2 regions of the Actinoplanes sp. NPDC089786 genome follow, and region 2 is predicted to be linked to the other one. Evidence: riboswitches for the same ligand, from Rfam matches in the RefSeq annotation. Region 2 holds a riboswitch; the other holds the start of a gene.
The links. A riboswitch is a leader RNA that binds a small molecule or an ion and turns the genes downstream of it on or off. The one in region 2 is predicted to bind cyclic di-AMP.

Region 1 (7,340 bases), on a different contig from region 2:
TTCGTCGCGCGGCGGCCGGGATGGCCGCTTTGACCAGATCGGCGAGCCGGCTCGTGGACGTGATCCGCCCCTGATCCCGCTCCTTGACGATCGCCGAGACGATCCGCGAGGCGAACTTCTCCTCGCCGTAGGTCCGTAGCACCCGGACCAGGTCGCCCGGCTGGTAGCCGTTCACGACCTCTTCGGCCGTGATCCCCCGCGACTGGTCCATGCGCATGTCCAGCGGTGCGTCCTGCGCGTAGGCGAACCCCCGGTCGGGCTCGTCCAGTTGCAGCGATGACACACCCAGGTCGAACAGGCCACTGTGGAACGCCTCGTGGCCCAGCCCCGCCAGCACCGACGGCAACTCGTCGTAGACCGCGTGCACCAGGTGCGTACGGTCCGCGAAGCGGGCCAGCCGTCGCCCGCTGTGCGCCAGCGCTTCCGGATCCCGGTCGAGCCCGATGAGGACCACGTCCGGGAAACGCTCGAGCACCGCCTCGGCGTGACCGCCGAGACCCAGAGTGAAGTCGACGTGCACGGCGTCCGGCAGACCCAGCGCGGGAGCGAGCAGCTCGAGACAGCGCTCGAGCAGCACCGGCACATGCGTGCCACGTTGCTCCCCCACGTCGACCCCCAGTCGCCAGGCTTCGTGCGTCACCCGGTCCGACCGGACGTCGAATCCGTACCGCCAGATCCCCATCCGCTCGTGCCCGCTGCCGGCGGGCGTCGCGCCTGGCGCCGGGGAAGAGGCGCCAGGAACTCAAGCGGCTGGAGATCTCGCAGTACGGGCGGCAGCGACGTCTTTTCCATCTCGTCCGTGTCACGCCGTCACAGTCCGCCGGGCAGCACCCCCTCCTCGATGTCGGCGAAGTCGTCCTCGCTCGACGAGAGGTAGTCCTCCCAGGACTGCTTGTCCCAGATCTCCACCCGCGTGCTCGCCCCGATCACGACCAGCTCACGGTCGAGGCCCGCGTACTCCCGCAGGTGTGCCGGGATGGTGACCCGGCCCTGCTTGTCGGGGACCTCGTCATGTGCGCTGGCGAAGAACACCCGGCTGTAGGCCCGGGCGGCCTTGTGGGTGACCGGCTGCTCGCGCAGCTGCCCCGCGATGCGCTGGAACTCCGGCATCGGGAACACGTACAGGCAACGCTCCTGCCCCTTGGTGATCACGACACCTCCCGCCAGCTCGTCCCGGAACTTCGCCGGAAGGATCAACCGGCCCTTCTCGTCCAGGCGTGGGGTATGCGTGCCGAGAAACATCGGCCAACCCCCCTACGCCCTGCCGGCGGTTCGCGGTCCGCCGTGTCGAATCGGGCCGGCAGGTCCCCCCTGCCACTGCGCTCCACTCTACTCCACTTCCCTCCACCCGCAACCGGAATCGTGCCGTCCATGAACCGGATTCGCAGACGAAAGCGCAGGTAGACGCGGTGGAGTGCCAGTGGAGGGCGAAGGCCTGATCATGGCGTCCGCTTTCCGACATGCCGCCCAGGTGGGCACGAAAAACTGCCCGGATCCGCGGTATCAGCGGCGCCGGGCGTGGATGTGGAGCGGAGTGGAGGAGATGCGGGGAGGGTGGTGGAGCAAGCACAGACGCCGGCGGGGTGCGACCCAGGAACCCCGGGTCGCACCCCGCCGGTGCGAAAGTGGTTACGCCTTACTTACTGCGGTCCTGAACTCAGACCAGGCGGCGGACCACGTAGTTGCCGCTGATCATCTTGCGCTTCGAGACCCGGGCGCCGGAGTGCGGCGAGTCCCAGATCTTGTTGGCGCCCGCGTACACCGCGGCGTGGTAGCCGTAGGAGCCGGAGCGGAAGATGATCAGATCACCGGGCTGCCGGCTGCCCTTGCTGACCGACCTGCCGTACTTCTGCTGCGAGTTGGCCTTGTGGGGCAGCTTGCGACCGGTGGTCTTCTTGTAGACGTACAGCGTGAAGCCGGAGCAGTCGAAGCGCTTGGGACCCGCCGCGCCGTACTTGTACAGCGCTCCCTTGTGCCTCGCGGCCTCCGCCAGGACCATGGCGCCCTTGTTCGTCACCGACACCGACGAGTTGTTCCGGCTGACCGCCGCGCGCACTCCGCCGCCGCCGAGGAAGACGGTGCGGTACGTGCCGGAGACCAGGGGCTTGAACGAGAAGGTGTAGGCGCCCGACTTCAGGATGGTCCGGGTCTGCCACGTCTGCCACTTGCCGCTGCGGAGCGCCTGCAGGCGCACCATGCCGCTCGTGACCTTCTTGCCGGTGCTCGGGTTGGCCACGAACGTCGTGATCCGGATCGAGGCGCCGTACTTCACCGATTTCGCGCTGGCCTTCTGGGTGACCTTGGCCAGCGGCCGCATCGCGGCGGCGGTGACGACCGGGGTGGCCGCGACCGCCGGCTGCGTGGCCACGATCTGGCCGGCGCCGAGGCAGATACCCAGGGACAGGGCGATGCTGCCGGTGCCGAGGGTGCGGCGCCGGCTCGAGGTGCTTTGTTGCACGGTAGAGAGATCCCTCCGGCACGCCTGCGAGGTTAGCTGTCGGGTTCGGGCGGGAAGGTGTGCCCGGCCGCCGTGGCGGCTTCACCCCAAGACCGTGTCGTACGGCCTGAGCCCTCAGGTCACCGCCGGTAGTGACGGTGCCTTCGCGAGGACCCGATTGGGTCCCCCGTCTCTGCCCCTCGTCGCCTTGTGTGGATGTTCTCGAACTCGGGTCGTGGAATCGGGCCGGGGCAGAGCTCGGCGTTGACCCGCGTGTCCACGAACTGCGGGCGGTCGCCGGCAGCCAGACCTTGATAACCGAATTTCCGTACGGTTGCAGATCGTGACTGGCCACGGAGAGTAATTGGCATGTGCGCCGATGTCCGGTTTGGATATCGCTCAAGACAAATGCCACTGCGGTACGCAGTGCGGTGATCACCGAACGTCGAAGGTAACGGGTGAGTCTCGCCACACAATTAACAAACTTTCGAATGATCTTGAAGACCGCGATTTCCGGTATGCCCGTCCCGCCGGCAGCCACCGGGCGGCCGGATCGACGCTCTGTCCGGTTCGGGTACTGTCGCCACCGTGACGGACGGGAAGATGCCCATGCGCGCGAAGGTGGCGAGCTCCGTCTCGCGCACCGCCGCTGCGATCTCCAGGGCCGCGGGACGCGGCGACGGCTCGGTCATCGGCGGCTGGATCGGTCTCAAGATCGACCCTGACCTGCTGAAGAACCTGGCCACCGGCCGGGCGATCGCGCTTGTCTCCGGCACCAACGGCAAGACCACCACCACCCGGCTCACCGCCGCCGCGCTGGGCGTGCTCGGCCCGGTGGCGACCAACTCGTTCGGCGCCAACATGCCCAGCGGGCACACCTCGGCCCTGGCCAAGGCCGGTGCCACCCCGTTCGCGGTGCTCGAGGTCGACGAGCACTACCTGGCCCAGGTGATCGACGAGACCACCCCGCGCGCGGTCGCGCTGCTCAACCTCAGCCGCGACCAGCTCGACCGGGCGAAGGAGGTGGCGATGATGGCGCAGCTGTGGCGGACCGCGCTGGCCGACCACCCCGACATCCGGGTGATCGCCAACGCCGACGATCCGATGGTGGTCTGGTCGGCTGTCGGCAGCCCCAACGTCACCTGGTTCAGCGCCGGCCAGCGCTGGCACGACGACTCCTGGGTCTGTCCCGAGTGCGGCTCGTCGATCGAGCGCCGCGAGGGCGAGTGGTGGTGCGTCGGCTGCCCGCTGCGCCGGCCGCGGGCCCAGTGGGTGGTCGAGGACGAGGGCGTCACCGACCCGAACGGCGACTGGCACCTGGTCAAGCTCCAGCTGCCGGGCCGGGTCAACCTCGGCAACGCCGCCGCCGCCCTGGCCACCGCGGCCGAGTTCGGCGTCCGCGCGATCGAGGGCGTGCCCCGGCTGTCCTCGGTCACCTCGGTGGCCGGCCGGTACGCCCAGGTCGACCGCGACGGCCGCAACATCCGGCTGCTGCTGGCCAAGAACCCGGCGAGCTGGCTCGAGGCCTTCGACATGGCCGACGTGGCGCCGACCCTGCTCTCCATCAACGCCCGCGACCCCGACGGCCTGGACACCTCCTGGCTCTACGACGTCGACTTCGCACCGCTCCGTGACGGCCGGCCCGTGCTGATCACCGGCGACCGGGCCTACGACCTCGCGGTCCGCCTCACGGTGAACGGTGTGCCCTTCCGCCACGTAAAGACCTTCGACGAGGCGATCCAGGCATCTCCGCCCGGACGGCTCGAAGTGATCGCGAACTACACCGCCTTCCAGGACATCCGAGCGGAGCTGGACCGTGTCAACTGAAAGTGTTCTGCGGATCGTCTGGATCTATCCCGACCTGCTGTCCACCTACGGCGACCGCGGAAACATGCTGATCCTGGCCCACCGGGCGGCCCTGCGCGGCATCCCGGCCGAGACCCACGAGGTCCGCTCCGACCAGCCGATGCCCTCCACCGCCGACATCTACCTGATCGGCGGCGGGGAAGACGGCCCGCAGGCGCTGGCGGCCCAGCGGCTGATCGCCGACGGCGGCATCCACCGGGCGGTCGGCCAGGGCGCGGCGGTGCTGGCCATCTGTGCCGGTTATCAGCTCTTCGGGCACTCTTTCTTCGCCAAGGGGGCCAAGTTCGCCGGCCTGGGCCTGCTCGACCTGGAGTCGAACCGGGGCGAGACGCGGGCCGTCGGCGAGCTCCGGGGCGACATCGACCCGCGGCTCGGGCTGCCGCCGCTGACCGGTTTCGAGAACCACGGCGGGCGTACCCACCTGGGGCCGGACGTTTCGCCGCTGGCCCACGTGACCGCCGGCATCGGCAACGACGGGCAGACCGAGGGCGCCTGGCACGGCAAGATCCTCGGCTCCTACAGCCATGGCCCGGCGCTGGCCCGCAACCCAGCGATAGCCGATCTGCTACTGCGTTGGGCGACGGGCGCGGATAGTCTTGCCCCCGTCGACGATGCCTGGGCCGAGGCGCTCAGGTCCGAGCGACTCACCGCAGCAAGCGTCTGACCAGCCGAAACAGCCCGACGACACCAGGAGCGGTAAGCCTTTATGACTGACACCCTGATCGCCCCGAAGGCCATCACCTCCGCGGACCCTCAGGCTGCCTCTCCCCTGGCTGCAACCGCTACCGAGGGCGCTCCGGCCCCGGTCACCTGGCGGCGCCGGCTGGTCCGCTTCGGCACGCTGGGCCTGGTCGTGGCCGGCCTGGCCGTGGCCGCCGCGGTGCTGCCGCTGCGTGACATCGCCGCCTCGGTCGCCGGGCTGGGCCCGGTCGCCGCGGTCGGCGTGGCCGTGATCGGCGGCCTGCTGCTCTCCGTGCTGGTGCCCCGCACGGCCATCACGCTGGCCAGCGGCGCGCTGCTCGGCGCGGCCACCGGCGCCGCGGCCGCCCTCGCCGCCGCGGTGATCGCCGCCGCCGCCACCTACTACGCCGGGCGCTGGGCCGGCCGGGGCGCGCTCGGCGCCAAGGCCGACGGCCGGATGAAGCGCCTGGACGGCTGGCTCAACCGCCGCGGGCTGGCCGCGGTGCTGCTGGTGCGGTTCCTCCCGCTCGCGCCGTTCGGCCTGATCGGCTACGCGTACGGCACCACCAGCGTCTGCCGCAAGCGCTACCTGCTGGGCACCACGCTCGCGTCGATCCCGTCCGCGGTGTCGTACGCGGTCATCGGCGCCGCCGTCACCGCCCCCGGCTCGCTCAACCCGATGTCGCTGGCCCCGGCGCTGATCGGCTTCACCCTGACCACGACGATCGTGGTCCGCTGGCGCCGGGCCGCCCGCCGCGACGCCGCCCTGGCCGCCGCCACCGCCTGATCTCTGGCACTGTGGGCGGATGAATTTCCGCCATGCCTACCGCGCCGCCGCGGTCTCCTTCGCGGACCTGGTCAGCCGGGTCCCGGTCGACCGCTGGCACGTTCCCGCCCTCGGCGACTGGAGCCTGCTCGACCTGGTCGGTCACGTCGCCACCGAACTGCGCGACGTGCCCGAGGTGCTCGGCGCCCCGGCCGGCCAGGTCGAGATCCCGTCGACCGAGGCGTACTGGGCCTTCGCCCGGGTCGCGCCGGTCGACGTGGTGGCCAAGGCGCACGCCGAGTCGGGCCGGTCCGCCCGGGAGGCCGGCAAGGCGCTCGGCGGCGATCCGGCGGGCGCCGTGAACGAGCTCATCGGCCGGGCCACCCAGACCCTCGCCGCGGCCAAGGACGACGACGTCGTGACGACCGCGGCCGGCGGCATGCGCGTGCAGGACTGGGTGCCGACCCGGACATTCGAGCTGGTCGTCCATGGTCAGGACGTGGCCGCGGCGGCCGGGGTGGAGTTCTCGCCCGGCCTCGACGCGATGGCCGAGGCGGTCACCCAGGCGACCTTCGTGGCCGTCGCCGTGGGTGACGGCCCGCTCCTGCTGCGAGCGCTGACCGGACGCGCCGCGCTCCCCGACCGGTACTCGATCATCGGCTGAACCGCCAGTGGTGGCCGAGCCCGGTATCCGTGGCACGGATGCCGGGCCTGGCTACCACTGGTCGGGAGCTACCGGTCAGACGACCACGCTGACCAGGCGGCCCTTCACCACGATGACCTTCTTGGGCTCGCGACCGGCCAGCGCGTCGGCCACCACGGCCAGCGCGGCCGCGCGTACCTCGTCCTCGGCCGCGTCCGGCTGCACCTCGACCCGGCCGCGGACCTTGCCGTTGATCTGCACCGGATAGGTGATCGACTCGGCCACCAGCTGGGCCGGGTCGGCCACCGGGAAGTCGGCGTAGGCCAGCGTGCCCTCGTGGCCCAGCCGGCCCCACATCTCCTCGGCCAGGTGCGGGGCGAACGGCGCCAGCATCAGGGTCAGCGGCTCGACCGCCTCACGGGTGGACTCCGCCTGCGGGGTCAGCGCGTTGGTCAGCTCGATCAGCTTGGCGATGGCCGTGTTGAAGCGCAGCTCGTCCAGGTCTTCCCGGACGCCGGCGATGGTGCGGTGCAGGTGCTTGCGCAGCTTCGGGTCCAGCGGGGTGTCGGTCACGCGGACGGCGCCGGTCTCCTCCTCGACGACCAGGCGCCACACTCGCTGCAGGAAGCGCTGGGAACCGACCACCGCCCTGGTCTCCCACGGGCGGGAGACGTCCAGCGGGCCCATCGCCATCTCGTACACCCGGAAGGTGTCGGCGCCGTACATGTCGCACATCTCGTCGGGGGTGACGACGTTCTTCAGCGACTTGCCCATCTTGCCGTAGCTGCGGGTGACCTCCTGGCCGTCGTGGAAGAACTTGCCGTCGGTCTCGACGACCTCCTCGGCGGCCACGTAGAAGCCACGCGCGTCCTGGTAGGCGTACGCCTGGATGTAGCCCTGGTTGAACAGCTTGCGGAACGGCTCGAACGACGACACGTGACCCAGGT
Region 2 (7,340 bases):
CTTTCGGCTGGTGCGACCGTCTCTGCCGAGGTGCGGTTTTCCCGCGAAAGGTCCGAATTGTGCTCCCGATCGTCCGAATCCGCGAGAATGGCCGCGGCCTGGGCCTCCGGGTCGGCGCTGCCGGCGGCGCGCTCCTCGGGAAGCAGGTCGGCGGCGCGCTCTTCGGTACGAGGATCGTTCATGAAGATCGGGTACCCACAACCGGCCCAACATAATGCGCCGCCCCCGAGAACCTCGGAGGCGGCGCATAGGTGTCGGTGTGCATGTCGCCTCTCGGCGAGTGGCTCAACACGGCTCCAGCCGAACGGTATTCCGTGAAGGCAATGGGTGAGGCCCGGGGACACTGGACACACCGACATCTGTTCTCAACTGTCGGTCGCCCGCCCTGATTCCAGCAGGCATTGTGACCCAGGACACACGTCAGAAGTCCTGCGTGAGGCGATGCGGATCCACCTCACGGCCCGGGTGCCGGGCCAGGTACTCGGTCTCCAGTTCCGCCGTCCGCCGCAGGTGGTTGTCCAGGGCGGCGTCCGGCCCGTACCGCAGGGTGTCCAGCCGGGTCCGGTGCAGGCTGGCCAGTTCACGGATCAGGTCGTCGTCACCCAGTCCCGCCGGGTCGATGCCGATCTCGGAGATCTCCACAGGCTGGTCGCTCATACCGTTCAGCCTTGCCCGCGCGGGTCGCCCTGAAACCCGCGCGACTACCCTGACAGTCATGAAAGGGCTGCTGACCCCGGCGTGGATCCTCCGCCATGTGGTCGCGCTCGTTCTGATCGTGGCCTTCCTCCTGCTGGGCTGGTGGCAATACACCCGCGCCACCGGCGGAAACGCACTGAGCTGGGGGTACGCGTTCCAGTGGCCGGTCTTCGCCGGCTTCGTCGCGTTCCTGTGGTGGCGCGAGGTTCGGCTGGCCACGAAACCGGCGGCGGAGCCGGCGCCGGAACGGGAAAAGCTCCCAGATTCGGCTGTTACCGTCGGCCGCCCGGTCCGGGTCCCGTCCCGCCCGGCGCCCGACCCCGGCGCCGACGACCCGGAACTGGCGGCCTACAACGACTACCTCGCCTGGCTCAACGCCCATCCCGGCGCCCGCCCCGGCGACTACCCCGGACCCAGGAAGTAAGGAAAGCACCGTGCAGGGAGCTCTCACCCGTTACCGGATCATCGCCTACATCGTCGGCGTGGTCCTGATCGTGCTGGTCCTCGTGGGCATGCCGCTGAAGTACCTGGCCGACAACGACACGGTGGTCGCGGGCGTCGGCCCGGCGCACGGCTTCCTCTTCATCCTGTACGTGCTGGCCACCTTCGACCTCGGCCGCCGCGCCCAGTGGCCGCTCAGCCGCATGCTGCTGGTGATGCTGGCCGGCACCATCCCGTTCCTGTCCTTCTGGGCCGAGCGGAAAGTGACGCGCAATTGGATCAGCGTCAATCCCGAAAAGTCCGATTCCGCGTCCGGGGATCACGCGCTGAATTCCTAGAATTACGCCGCGCATTCATTGGCTTAAGGTTTTCTTGCCGAGCTTGCTTTTCGGAGATCCATCGATAAGTTAATGCGGTTGGTTCGGTCCGCAGCCACACCCTCCGGTGGCGCCGAGCCGGCGCTGCCGAGTCTGCACGGCGGCCTCGACGCGGTCACCCCCATCCGGCCGCGCCCGGGCCCATCGTGACGAACCGGGGAACCGAGTTCTCGGGGTGAATCCGCGCACCACCGCGGTAGGGCCTTCTTCCCGCCCGAACCCGTCAGCTAACCCGGTAGGCGGCACAGGCGGAAGAAAGGCCTCTCAGCGTTGTCACACGCCCGCACGAGGTTCCGGATCGCGGCCGTCGCCCTCATGGCGCTGGCGCTGACCGGGCCGGCCGTGACGGCCGCTCACGCGGAACCGTCCAAGACCGAGATCACCAAGAAGATCGCCAAGGCATCGGACGATCTCGAGGATGTCGTCGAGTCGTACAACGGCATGAAGATCGATCTCAACAAGACCAAGGCCGATCAGGTCGCGCTGACGAAGTCGCTGGGCCCGGCCAAGGAGGTCCTCAAGGTCGCCCAGGCCGAGATGGGCCAGATCGCCAACAAGGCTTACCAGCAGGGTGACATCGGCGCCATGAACGTGATGCTCGAGGGATCGGGCACCCTGATGGACCGGATCGGCATGCTCGACCAGCTGACCCGCGATCGCCAGCGCAAGATCGACAACTACACGGCGACCACGCAGAACTACGACACGCGTCAGGCCGCCCTGAAGACCGCGCAGAACAAGCAGAACGCGCAGCTGAACGAGTTGGCCAAGCGCAAGAAGAAGATCGAGAACGACATCAAGAAGCTGTACGCGATGCGGACGGCGGCGTACGGCACGCCGACCAAGTCGGGCAGCAAGTACAGCGGCCCGATCCCGCAGATCGCCGGCTCCGCGGGCAAGGCGGTGTCCTTCGCGTACAACGCCATCGGCGTGATGTACAAGTTCGGCGCCGACGGCCCGAACGGCTACGACTGCTCGGGGCTGACCTCGGCGGCCTGGCGTGCGGCGGGCAAGAGCCTGCCCCACAAGGCCTCCGCCCAGATCAGCGCCACCACCCCGATCAGCAAGGGTGACCTGAAGGCGGGCGACCTCATCTTCTTCCGCAACGGTGGCCATGTCGGCCTCTACGTCGGCGGCGGAATGATGATCGACGCTTACCGTACCGGCGAGCCGGTGACGAAGCGCTCGATGAACTCGATGACTCCGACCGGGTACGGCCGGGTCAAGTAACTCAGCACAGTGAAAGGGCCGGTTCCCCTCGCGGGGAACCGGCCCTCTTGTATGACCTGATCGGTCAGGCGGCCTGCAGGCCCTCGGCCCGGGCCAGCTCACGCAGCCGGCCGAGCGCCTGGATCTCGAGCTGACGGATCCGCTCGCGGGAGAGCGAGAACCGGGAGGCGACCTCGGTGAGCGAGTGCTCCCGGCCGTCCTCCAGGCCGTAGCGGGCCCGCATGATGCCGGCCGACCGGTCGTCGAGGTGGTTGAGCAGACCCTCGATGCGCGACCGCTCCAGGGCGGTCAGCACGATCTCTTCCGGCGACGGGGCGTCGCTGTCGGCCACCAGGTCGCCGAGGTTGGTGTCACCGTCGTCGCCGACCGGGGTGTCCAGGGACACCGTGTCCTGCGCCCAGCGGGTGAGCTCACCGACCCGCTCGACGGTCACGCCGAGCGCCTTGGCGATCTGGTCGGGCTCGGGGTCGGCGCCGAGCTCGCGGACGAGCTGGCGGGTGACGTTCCGCATCCGGTTGACGTCTTCGACCAGGTGCACGGGCAGGCGCACGGTGCGCTCCTGCTGAGCGATGGCCCGGCTGATGGCCTGACGGATCCACCACGTCGCGTACGTCGAGAACTTGTAGCCGCGCTCGTAGTCGAACTTCTCGACCGCGCGGACCAGGCCGGTGTTGCCCTCCTGGATCAGGTCGAGCATCGGCATGCCCGAGCGGACGTACCGCCGGGCGATCGACACGACCAGCCGCAGGTTGGCGCGGATGAACAGATCCTTGGCCCGCTGTCCCTCGGTGACCACGCGCTCCAGCTCTTCGCGGCTGGTGCCGCGGCGGGGCTGGCCCTCTTCCAGAAGGTGCTCGGCGTACAGGCCGGCCTCGATGGCCTTCGAGAGATCGACCTCCCGGGCGGCGTCGAGCAGCGGCGTCCTGGAGATCTCGTGCAGATAGACTCCAACGAGGTCGCGCTCCTCGGCGACCTCATCGGTCCGCATCACGGTGTTCTTCTCCACGTTGCCCACGGTCCCCTCATTGCCTTCGCTAACCCAGTTACGGGCGTTACCTGCGTCCATCTGGTTCCTCCCCGTAACGTCCGCAGTAAGGTGCGTTGCCGAACTGCCACCTGCACAACAGATGGCGCCCCGCAGTCATTCCGTTTGCCGTGCTGGCTGGTGAAACGGCCGGCGGCTGGTGAGTCGAAAGTGTCACGACAGTCTGAGCGCTGGCTGGGAGCCCGTTGCGTACTTACTGAAGAACGCCATCGGGGAGTCATTCGGAGCCGCACCCGGCGCTGGATGCGTGACAGCTCGCATACCCATTGCCCACTTCATCACACCATCGGCCCCTCGTCGGTCGCAGCGACGGGCATCACGACCTGCCCTGCGATGCTCGTCACTACCCTGTACGTCCTGGTTGCCAGCAGGGTTCATACGCAGGATCGGCCGGTTGCCACGTGGCTTGACGCAAACGCCGCCGCAAAGGCGTGACGGAACGGGACCACCGTCACAATGCGCCACGCTGCGCCGCAGTTCACTCGCCCGGAGGGGTGACTTCCGTACGGGTGACCATCCTTTCGGTAAACCACTGCCCCGTCGAGTCGATTCGATGGCATGACGTGACAGAGAACACAAGGAGAAGGGCTCTCTCATGGCACGGACGGCAGTGATCACCGGCGGCACCGGCGGGCTCGGGACGGCCGTGATTTCGACCTTCCTGGAAACCGGGTGGCGCGTGGTGGCCCCGGTGCGAGCCGGCTCACAGGAGCGATTGCCGGCCGGCGCCGAGGCGGTTGTGGCGGATCTCACGTCGCAGGGTGACGTCGAGGCGGCGATCGCGGCCGCCGGACCGCACTTGTCGGCGGTGGTCAATCTGGTCGGCGGGTACGCCGGCGGCGGACGCGTCCACGAGACGGCGGTCGACGACTTCGAGGCGATGATCCGGACCAACGTGCGGCCGACCTTCCTGGTGACCCGGGCCGCGCTCCCGGTGCTCGTGGCCAACGGCGGCGGCTCGGTGGTCTGCGTCTCGTCCCGGGCCGCGGTGGCGCCGTTCCCGGGCGCGGCGGGCTACGTGACGGCGAAGGCGGCGGTGCTGGCCTTCGCCAACGCGGTGGCGGTCGAGTACAAGGGGCAGGGCGTCCGCTGCAACACCGTGCTGCCGAGCGTGATCGACACCCCGGCCAACCGGAACGGGATGCCCGGCGACCGGAGCAAGTGGGTCAACCCCGCCGAAATCGCCAAGGTCATCCTCTTCCTGGCCGGCGACGACTCCACCCCCATGAGCGGCGCCACAATCCCGGTCTACGGCCAGGCCTAGAAAGCTTCGAGGAGCTGGTAGCTGATGGCGGCCACGCCGGCGAGCAGGGAACCGAAGGCCAGCACGGCGCTGCGGGAGCCGGCCAGCAGAGCCGACGCGCGCGGGTGCGGGATCGCGGCCACCGCGGCCAGGGGCAGGTGGGCGCGCAGGGCGGCGGCCACCTCGTCCTGGGTGCCGTCCGCGTCGATCACCACGAAGGCCGGGAACTCCGGCAGCGACCGGTACGCCGCGTCCGCGTCCTGGAGGAACGTCAGCTCCTCCCGGTCGTACCCCCGCGCATCGATCCTCTCCTGAGCGACCTTGGGGCTGACGGCCAGCAGGAACGTGACGTCGGGCGGCGGGAACAGGCAGTAGGCGAGGCGGGCGCGGCGCTCGGCCCGGGGCTTGGCGTGATGTGACCGCATGCTGGCGTACTGGCAGTAGGCGTACCGGTCCATCACCACGGTCTCGCCGGTGAACGCCTGGAAGAACAGCGTGCGGACGATCGCGCCCCAGCGGAGCACCGCCTCGATCACCAGCATCGCGCGGCGGCCGACCAGGGCCTCGGCGTCGGGGCGGCCGAACCACTTGGCGATGCGGGCGACGAAGTGCCGGCCACCGGCGTTCTGCCGGTACGACGCCCGCAACCCCTCGGCGGCCAGCGTTTCGGCCAGCCGGTGGGCCTGGGTCGTCTTGCCGGAGCCGTCGATCCCGATGAGCGCCACGGAGCGCGGGAACGGTGAGTTCAGGGGCACACCATCGACGGTACTCAGGGGTGTCACGCGTTCCGTTCCACCGAGGGCTCCACGGGGTACCAGAATGCGACTGAAGCCGCACATCACGACGACAGGAGATGCCATGCCGCACCGGGTGGACGAAGGACTCGCCACCACGTTGAAACGGGTCGCGTCGGTGCTGAAGCAGGCCGAGATCCCGTTCGCGCTGGGTGGGAGCTTCGCGGTGTACGCACATGGCGGCCACTCCAGCGACCACGACGTGGACTTCCTGATCCGTGAGCAGGACAAGGAACGGGCGCTCGACGAGCTGGCCGCGGTCGGCTTCGAGACCGAGCAGCCGCCGGAGGACTGGCTGGTCAAGGTGTACGACGAGGGCCGCATGGTGGACCTGATCTACCGCCCGGTGGAGTCGCCGGTGACCGACGCCACGCTGGCCGACTCGGTGACCCGGCCGGTCGAGGCGATCGCCATGCCGGTGATCTCGGCCACCCAGCTGATGGTGCACAAGCTGCTCAGCTACACCCAGCACCACTGCGACTTCGCGACCGGCCTGCCGGTGGCGCGGTCGCTGCGCGAGCAGATCGACTGGGAGCGGGTCCGCAAGGAGACCGCCCAGTCGCCGTACGCGGAGGCGTTCCTCGTCCTGCTCGACCGCCTGGACGTGGTGCCCGACGCGCTGACGACCAACGGGGGGAACGCATGACACCTCAGGTGGACGACTATCTGGAGGCGGAGATCCAGCGGCTGCTGGCCGAGGACGACCGGGTGGCCGAGCAGGGCATCACGGTGCAACGCCGGGAGCAGGCCGTGGTGCTGGGCGGCGAGGTGGAGAGCCCGGAGCGGCGGGACGAGATCTGCCGCCGGATCACCTCCCGGTTCCCGGACGTGCAGATCACCTGCGACATCGGGATCACCCGGACGACCGTGCCGGCCGACGCCGAGGTGATCTCGTGATCCGGGTCGCGGCGGTCGGTGACGTGCACGTCGACGCCGACGTGGTCGGGCGTTACCGCCCCGCGCTGGAACAGCTGCCCGAGGTGGCCGACGTGCTGCTGGTGGCCGGCGACCTGACCCGGCACGGGACGGTCGAGGAGGCGCGCAGCTTCGTGACCGAGTTCGGCGGGCTGGCCGTGCCCGTGGTCACCGTGCTCGGCAACCACGACCACCAGAGCGACCAGGCCGACGCGGTGTCCACCGTGCTCACCGACGCCGGGATCACCGTGCTCGAGGGCGCCTCGACGGTTTTGGAGCTGAACGGGCACCGGCTCGGGGTGGCCGGGGTGAAGGGCTTCGGCGGCGGGTTCGGCGGGGCCTGCGCGAGCAACTTCGGCGAGCGCGAGATGAAGGATTTCGTCCGCACCGGCGAGGACGCCGCGAACCGGCTGGAGGCGGCCCTGACCGGCGTGACGTGCGACGCCCTGGTGGCGCTCACCCACTACGCCCCGGTGCCGGAGACGCTGGCCGGCGAGCCGCCCGAGATCCACGCGTTCCTGGGGTCGTACCAGCTGGGCCGGGCGATCGACGCGGCCGGCGCCACGCTCGCCCTGCACGGGCACGCTCACCACGGCACC

Region 1: another riboswitch for cyclic di-AMP. It lies ahead of AB0O15_RS30885 (NlpC/P60 family protein); the one in region 2 lies ahead of AB0O15_RS40650 (NlpC/P60 family protein).

What each region holds. Positions count from the first base shown of each region.
Region 1 covers NZ_JBFBGU010000013.1:230,695-238,034, forward strand. The annotation lists gene rsmH (16S rRNA (cytosine(1402)-N(4))-methyltransferase RsmH) at 1-619, opposite strand, end outside; gene mraZ (division/cell wall cluster transcriptional repressor MraZ) at 811-1,242, opposite strand; gene AB0O15_RS30885 (NlpC/P60 family protein) at 1,658-2,458, opposite strand; cyclic di-AMP (ydaO/yuaA leader) riboswitch at 2,465-2,666, opposite strand; gene AB0O15_RS30890 (MurT ligase domain-containing protein) at 3,041-4,264, shown strand; gene AB0O15_RS30895 (glutamine amidotransferase) at 4,254-4,967, shown strand; gene AB0O15_RS30900 (VTT domain-containing protein) at 5,010-5,771, shown strand; gene AB0O15_RS30905 (maleylpyruvate isomerase N-terminal domain-containing protein) at 5,791-6,414, shown strand; gene leuS (leucine--tRNA ligase) at 6,490-7,340, opposite strand, start outside.
Region 2 covers NZ_JBFBGU010000025.1:20,944-28,283, reverse strand. The annotation lists gene AB0O15_RS40670 (hypothetical protein) at 1-182, opposite strand, end outside; gene AB0O15_RS40665 (DUF6158 family protein) at 421-657, opposite strand; gene AB0O15_RS40660 (hypothetical protein) at 716-1,120, shown strand; gene AB0O15_RS40655 (DUF3817 domain-containing protein) at 1,131-1,475, shown strand; cyclic di-AMP (ydaO/yuaA leader) riboswitch at 1,643-1,771, shown strand; gene AB0O15_RS40650 (NlpC/P60 family protein) at 1,830-2,744, shown strand; gene AB0O15_RS40645 (sigma-70 family RNA polymerase sigma factor) at 2,809-3,810, opposite strand; gene AB0O15_RS40640 (SDR family NAD(P)-dependent oxidoreductase) at 4,385-5,053, shown strand; gene AB0O15_RS40635 (thymidylate kinase) at 5,050-5,787, opposite strand; gene AB0O15_RS40630 (nucleotidyltransferase) at 5,891-6,472, shown strand; gene AB0O15_RS40625 (hypothetical protein) at 6,469-6,723, shown strand; gene AB0O15_RS40620 (metallophosphoesterase) at 6,720-7,340, shown strand, end outside.